3 regions of the Paenibacillus sp. GYB004 genome follow, and region 1 is predicted to be linked to each of the others. Evidence: riboswitches for the same ligand, from Rfam matches in the RefSeq annotation. Region 1 holds a riboswitch; each other region holds the start of a gene.
What was found. Region 1 has a riboswitch for cobalamin ahead of PV433_RS33490 (ABC transporter substrate-binding protein). Riboswitches for the same ligand answer to the same signal wherever they lie in the genome.
Positions count from the first base shown of each region.

Region 1 (2,265 bases):
CGACCCCGACGATATGGCGGTCGAGCCCCATAAAACCTAGCAATTCCGAATTGCTAGGACTGATCGATACGATTCTCATAGCATGACACTCCCTTCGGCTTCCTTAACGCGAGTGGCTGTCTCTTATTGGATCAGATCGGGATAGATGCCTTTTGCAATCGTCCGCAAGCCATCCACAATGCGGGGACCCGGGCGGTTCAGCGTATCCTGATCGACGCCGACGAGCTGGTTGTTTTTGACGGCATCGATTTTATCCCATCCGTTGCGTCCTTTGATGATTTGGTCAAGCGTAAGACCCGCTTTATCTTTGGTGCCGGTCGTATAGAAAATGACGGCAGGGTTGTCCTGGATAATTTTCTCTTCGTTGATCTTGTTGTAGCCTTTCGTATCCGCAGCGATATTAATGCCGCCGGCCAGCGTCAGCACCTCGTCCATAAACTCGCCCTTGCCGACCGTCCAGCCCGGCGAAAACTCGATGTATACTTTTTTCTTCTGGTCCGGCTTGACGGTGCCGACGGCGGTTTTGATGCTGTCGATGTCCTTCTTCATCTTGTCGGCCAGTTCTTTGGCTTCCTTATTCTTATCGGTTAATTGTCCGATGATCAAGACGTTGGCGATAATATCGTCGATCGATTTCGGTTCGAATTTGTACAGCGGCAGGTTCAGCGAGCGCAGCTTGCCCAGCGCGTCGTCCTTGATGGAAATGCCGGTAATGACCAGGTCGGCATTGGCCGCCAGCACCGCTTCCACGTTCGGAGCGGAAACTCCGCCCAGCTTCGGCTTCGACTTCGCCGCTTCCGGGTAGTTATCGAAATCCGTTACGCCGACGATCCGGTCGCCCAGTCCGAGCGCGAACAAAATTTCCGTTTCGGCCGTGGAGGTGGAAGCGATGCGTTGAGGCGCTTTTTGCAGCGTTATTTCGGTCCCGGTCGTATCTTTCAAGATAAGCGGGTATTTAGTGGCGGTGACAGCGGCATCTGTTTGTTTGGGTGCCGCCGTCTCTCCCGCTGGGGACGCCCCGTTTTTCACAACAGATTCTTCCCCGCTCCTCGCCCCGCAAGCAGCGATCGAGAAGCTAAGAAGGATAACGAGTAATAGTGCGGTAATCTTGTTCATGAAGCGTTTCGTTCCTCTCCGGTTTGAAATTGTAGAGAACGGCTTGAGGGTGCTGAAATCCCGTATCTACCGTCCGGCGCAACATCAAAAACCCCGTTCCGGAGGAAGGGGCAGCTCATCAAGGATTTGCCAGGCACGGCGCAACGGCGAAATACCGCCATGACGCCAAAAAAACGGCGCTGCAGCGCGTCGCGCCCGTCACCGGTCCGCTCACGCGCATGGCTGCAACCATGCTGGTAAAGATCAAATCGCTGAATAGCCCAATCCTTTTCCGCGAAGGATGTCGTTGGCTGAAGCGCAGATAGGCAGGTTTCCTGGCTCTCGGGCATTGCGAGTTCCCCGCCTTCCCATCCCTCGTAAGGAACAGTGGCTTGTGGAGTTCTCCCCGATACACAGTGGCGGGACCGCGCCGGATTCGCACCGGCTTCCCTTTTAACCCGGCATCCGGTCGTCTTGCACCGAACACTGGGCACCTACTGGCTGATACAGTTCTTTCACTAGAGTCAAGCTCATTTCACTCTGGCGATTATACCATAGCATGGGCTGGGATGCTATGCTTGTTTCAATTTGATCACTCGGCCGGTGGAAGGACCACGTCCAATGAAGATAGGATCGCTTTATAATCGTGTCCCGTTCGTTTTCGAAGAACCATGCACGGGTACCTCTCAAATGCATTGGGCATAAACTGAGCTATGTCATTGTGGAGAGGATGTTTACCTTGTTTCCTTATCGACCGGAAATTCATCAATTTCCCTATTCCGATTATTGGTTTCGTCCCCGCGGACATTATAGTTCCCCCTATTCCGAAGGCGGATTGCACTGGAGGCGTCGCGCTTTAGAATCGGACGAAAGCTGGCGGATGTCCAACCAGCAGCGGCTTACTTTCGTGCTTGTGCATGGCTCTTGGGCTGACGCTCACTTTTGGGACGGCGTAGCTGCGGCGCTGCGCAGTCAAGGGCATGACGTCCATACGCCGGAGTACGCGGGTCACGGCACAGATCCGAACAAACATGTCTCGCATGCGATGATCACGAAGTCCGTCGTCGCCTTTATCATGAGGCTCAACCTGCGCGATATCGTTCTCGTTGGGCACAGCTTCGGCGGATCGGTCATCCAGAAGGCGGCCGAGCAGATACCGGACCGCATCAA
Region 1 covers NZ_JARBDB010000073.1:88,647-90,911, reverse strand. The annotation lists gene PV433_RS33495 (cobalamin-binding protein) at 1-79, opposite strand, end outside; gene PV433_RS33490 (ABC transporter substrate-binding protein) at 124-1,116, opposite strand; cobalamin riboswitch at 1,404-1,606, opposite strand; gene PV433_RS33485 (alpha/beta fold hydrolase) at 1,976-2,265, shown strand, end outside.

Region 2 (2,265 bases), on a different contig from region 1:
TTTCTCCAGATCGGGAACGCCTTTGGCGAAGAAGATGACGTCCGGATTGGACTGGATGATCTTCTCTTCGCTGATCTGCTTCCAGCCCTGCAGGTCGGATGCGACGTTGACGCCGCCGGCCAGCGTGATCAGGTCGTCCATGAATTCGCCTTTGCCGACCGTCCAGCCTGGGGAAAATTCGATATATACTTTCTTCTTCTGGTCTTCCTTCAGCCCTTTCAGAGCGTCCGTGACCTGCTGCTTTTCCTTCTTCATCTGTTCGGCGACTTTCTCCGCCTGCGCCTGGGTATCTGTAATTTGTCCGAACAGAAGAACGCGCTCGATCGCGGCGTCAATCGTTTTCGGGTTCGTCTGGAACAAATTCAACTTCAGCTCGTTCAGCTTCGCCACCGAATTTTTGTTCAGCGACAGTCCTGCGAATACGATATCCGGATTAGCTGCGATAATCGCTTCCGGATTTCCTTGCAGATCGCCCATTTTCGGCTTGCTTTTCGCTTCCTCCGGGTAATCGTCGAGATTCGACACGCCTGCAATCTTGCTGCCGAGCCCCAGCGCGAACAGCACCTCCGTCTCTGTCGGAGACAGCGATACGATGCGTTCCGGCGCCTTCGCGAACGTAAACTCCTTGCCGGAGTCGTCCTTGATCGTAAGCGGGTAGGAAGTCTTTTTGCCTGCGGCTTCCCCGCCGGTTGCAGCCGAACCTCCGGTTGCCGGCGCCGGCTCCTTGACGCCCCCTTCTTGCTTTTGACCGCATGCCGCGAGCGCGAACGCAAGCGTGACGGACAGCAGAAGCATGATCAGCTTCTTCATGGTTGCTCCCTCTCCTTTAGAGTTACTCTCCTTGCACGAACGTTCCCCCGATTCCTCCGACCCGACTCACAAAAGAAAACCCCCATCCTAGACCGGAGGGGGGCAGCAAACACGGGTAATCGCGCATCCGCACGAATACATGAAATTCCCGAATGTTGCCGGCTCCTTTTCCTCGAAGGAAGCAGTGCATAAACGCAACAGGCAGGTCTCCTGACTCATAGGATGCGCCCTATAATCAAGCGCTGCTTCTTCCGCCTTCCCGTCTGCATCAGACAGTGGCCTAGTGGAGGAAGCTCCTATATCACAGTGGCGGGACCGTGTCGGACTTGCACCGACTTCCCTTTTAACCCGGTCGCATGCTGACTTCCGGGCACCTGTTGACAGCGATTCCTTCCGCAGCGGCGAACCGTCTGCGGACATCTTGCTTACGGATCGATTATAGGCTATATCCGGCGGGTTTACAATACATCTCGTACAAATGCCATGCGTGCCGCCAGCCGTTCCCCGCTCCCCATACGACCGTAATAAGCGGGTCCTCGTTATGAAAACCGAACCCGCCGAGTCCCCCTCCTGATTCCCTCTAAAATGTGCTCTCCATAGGTCGATTCCGGAATTCCGGTTCGCCGCGAGAGCCGGGCCCCAAGGACAAGCTGCGCAATGACAAAAAGCGCCCGGTTACCCAAGCGCTTAGGCTCTATCCATGCCTAGTTGTTATCGCTCACTGCCGCTGATCCGTAATTCCTGCATTCATCTGCCGGCTCACTTCCTGCAAAATCAGCTCCTCCATCTCGGGCACAAAGCGGCTCTTGAAGCCGATCGTGAACGGGTGATCCGCTTCGTATCCGCCCTCCTTGAGAATGCGGCGGGTCGGGATGTACGAATAAACGCCGTTGGAGTAACCAAGCACGATCAGCTTCCGGTCCGGGCAGCCGCGCTTCAGCATAAGCGAATATTCGGTCGGGATTTCGCTTTCCAGCGCTGCGAGCACAACCCGATCCGACAGCTTCCAGGTTTGCACATAGAGCGGAAGCTTCGTCTTCACGACGCCCCTTTGCTCCGCCTTGATCGTCCGCTCCGCCGCGCGGCGATAAAATTCGCCCGCCTCCCCGCTCAGCAACTGGGCCATCTTCCGCTCGTCGGGAGCCCCTGCGGACAAGTCGATGCTGGCCAGCTCCGAACGGAACGGACCTTCGATCCCGGCATACGTCCCATCCGTCAGGACACGGCCCACCTCGCTCGCCAATTCGTCGCCTGCGGCTTGCATCTCCGCGGTCGAGCACACCTTGAAGCGGCCGTCCTCTGCACTATGACGCGGCTTCAGATCGCCGGCGGCGCCTTGCAGGAAGACCGCGATCTCTCCGGGACGCTCGTCCTCCAGCCTGTGGCAGGCACGCCCGACGAATTAATACTTGATATCTTCGGTATAATCGATCGCGGCCGAGTCTTCGTGCCACT
Region 2 covers NZ_JARBDB010000009.1:81,749-84,013, reverse strand. The annotation lists gene PV433_RS05935 (ABC transporter substrate-binding protein) at 1-810, opposite strand, end outside; cobalamin riboswitch at 994-1,203, opposite strand; gene PV433_RS05930 (hypothetical protein) at 1,529-2,092, opposite strand; gene PV433_RS05925 (hypothetical protein) at 2,213-2,265, opposite strand, start outside.
Region 2: linked by a shared signal. The riboswitch ahead of PV433_RS05935 (ABC transporter substrate-binding protein) and the one ahead of PV433_RS33490 (ABC transporter substrate-binding protein) in region 1 are both predicted to bind cobalamin.

Region 3 (2,265 bases), on a different contig from region 1:
GATCCATATTCCGGCTCGCACCGCAACGCGCATTCACGATCACGGCTGTTCCGCCGGCTGCGCGTTGGTGATCGAAGGAACGCTGCGGAATACGATCTACCGGAATGAAGGGCGGGGTGAGGCCGTCTGCGCGTCCTCCGAGGCGATTCTGCGCGAAGGTCAACTAATGGATGCTCCGCACGGTCAAATCCATCAGATGGCCAATCCGGCGTCCGGACGAACCGTATCCTTACATGTGTATGCTCCGCCGCTGTCGGGGACGAAAACGTATCGCGCCGCTGAGGAATACGTCCTGGATTATGTTATTTAATGGCGCTAATTATCCGAATCATATAGGCAGGAGTTTTCCGCAGACGCCGCGGAAGATGCTCCTGCCTTTCCCATTCTTGATTAATTTGTCCCGAGAAGATCCATTTTCACTAGTTTTTTGCAAAAGCGCGAGGCAGGGCAAACGAGGAGATGTGACGAAAATTTTTTGAAGTCGGGAATCTCAATCCCCATGCGAGATTGACGTTTTTCCTCTCTCCGTTTTCATATTTTCATACTTAAATAGGCGGCTGAACCGATTGACAAACACAATATCTTGATATAAATTAAATTCCATGAACTACATATTGTTCGTTCGGGTGCTTCACGCCCAACTGGGCGCGATAGCTTAATAGGGAAGTCCGGTGAGAAGCCGGCACGGTCCCGCCACTGTAAGGGAGTAGCTTCAGTCCTTGGCCACTGGCACATCTAGTGCCGGGAAGGCGGACTTGAAGTGCCGATCCCCGAGTCAGGAGACCTGCCCGATATCTTAGACACGTTACCTACGGTCGATAGGAAAGTGTCCGCATCGTCCTTGTGCTTGCAGGCGTTCTTTGGCATGCGCGCAAAAGGCGCATCCGGCACCGGGCTGTCGCAGATGCGTCTTTTTTAACAGAATCGGTGCGGAGCCGCTGCCTGCGGCAAGCGGATCTTCCCATCCGCAGAGACACTCGCGGGTCTAGGGTACATAGAGAGGAGAATCCAGATGTTGATCGCTTACGACTCCAGAACGGGAAATGTGAAACGGTTCGTCAGCAAGCTGAATTTGCCGGCAGTCAAGATTGACGAAGAAATGACTGTCGACGAGCCGTTCGTCCTCGTTACCTATACAACCGGATTCGGGCAGGCTCCGGAGAAAACGCTGAACTTCCTGAAACGGAACTCGGCCAAGATGATTGGCGTATGCGCGAGCGGCAACCGTAATTGGGGAGAAGGCTTCGCGCGGAGCGCGGACCGGATCTCCGACTTGTACGGCGTGCCGGTGCTGGCCAAGTTCGAACTGGCCGGAACGTCGCAGGATGTAGAGAAGTTCGTACGGGAGGTGAACGCAGTTGCGGCATATTGAGTTGAACAACATGTTGATGCAGCGCGATCAGGACGGCTTTTTCAGCCTGGATAAAGACCAGGAGGCGGTCGTGGCGTTTATGGAGGAAGTCGGCCGCAAAAGCGTTCGTTTTGCTTCGACGGCTGAGAAAATCCGTCATATGATCGACAACGACTTTTACGAAAATGTACTGGATACATACACGATGGAACAGGTTGAAGAAATCTATAACATCGCGCATCAATACCAGTTCGAATTCCCGTCCTACATGGCGGCATCGAAGTTTTACACGGATTACGCTTTAAAAAGCGACGACCGTTCCCTATATATGGAGCATTTCCCGGACCGTGTGGCGATCGTTGCGCTCCATCTGGCGCGCGGCGATATGGACGCGGCCCGCTCACTGACCGAATCGATGATGGAGCGCAGGCTGCAGCCGGCTACGCCGACCTTCCTGAACGCAGGCAAGAGCAGGCGCGGCGAAATGGTATCGTGCTTCCTGCTCGAGCTCGACGATTCGCTGAATTCGATCAATTACGGCATCGGCACGTGCATGCAGCTGTCCAAGATCGGGGGCGGCGTAGCTGTCAACTTGTCGAAGCTGCGCGGCCGCGGCGAGCCGATCAAGGGCGTCGAAGGCGCAGCCAAAGGCATCATGCCGGTGCTCAAGCTGATGGAGGACGCGTTCTCCTATGCCGACCAGATGGGGCAGCGCAAAGGCTCCGGAGCGGCGTACTACAACATTTTCGGCTGGGACGTCATCGAGTTTCTGGACAGCAAAAAAATTAACGCGGACGAGAAATCCCGCCTGAAGACGTTATCGATCGGCTTGATCGTGCCGGATAAATTTTATAAGCTGGCCGAGCAAAACGAGCCGCTTCACGTATTCGCGCCATACTCGGTATACCGGGCTT
Region 3 covers NZ_JARBDB010000047.1:230,807-233,071, forward strand. The annotation lists gene PV433_RS19615 (cysteine dioxygenase) at 1-310, shown strand, start outside; cobalamin riboswitch at 608-806, shown strand; gene nrdI (class Ib ribonucleoside-diphosphate reductase assembly flavoprotein NrdI) at 1,013-1,372, shown strand; gene nrdE (class 1b ribonucleoside-diphosphate reductase subunit alpha) at 1,359-2,265, shown strand, end outside.
Region 3: linked by a shared signal. The riboswitch ahead of nrdI (class Ib ribonucleoside-diphosphate reductase assembly flavoprotein NrdI) and the one ahead of PV433_RS33490 (ABC transporter substrate-binding protein) in region 1 are both predicted to bind cobalamin.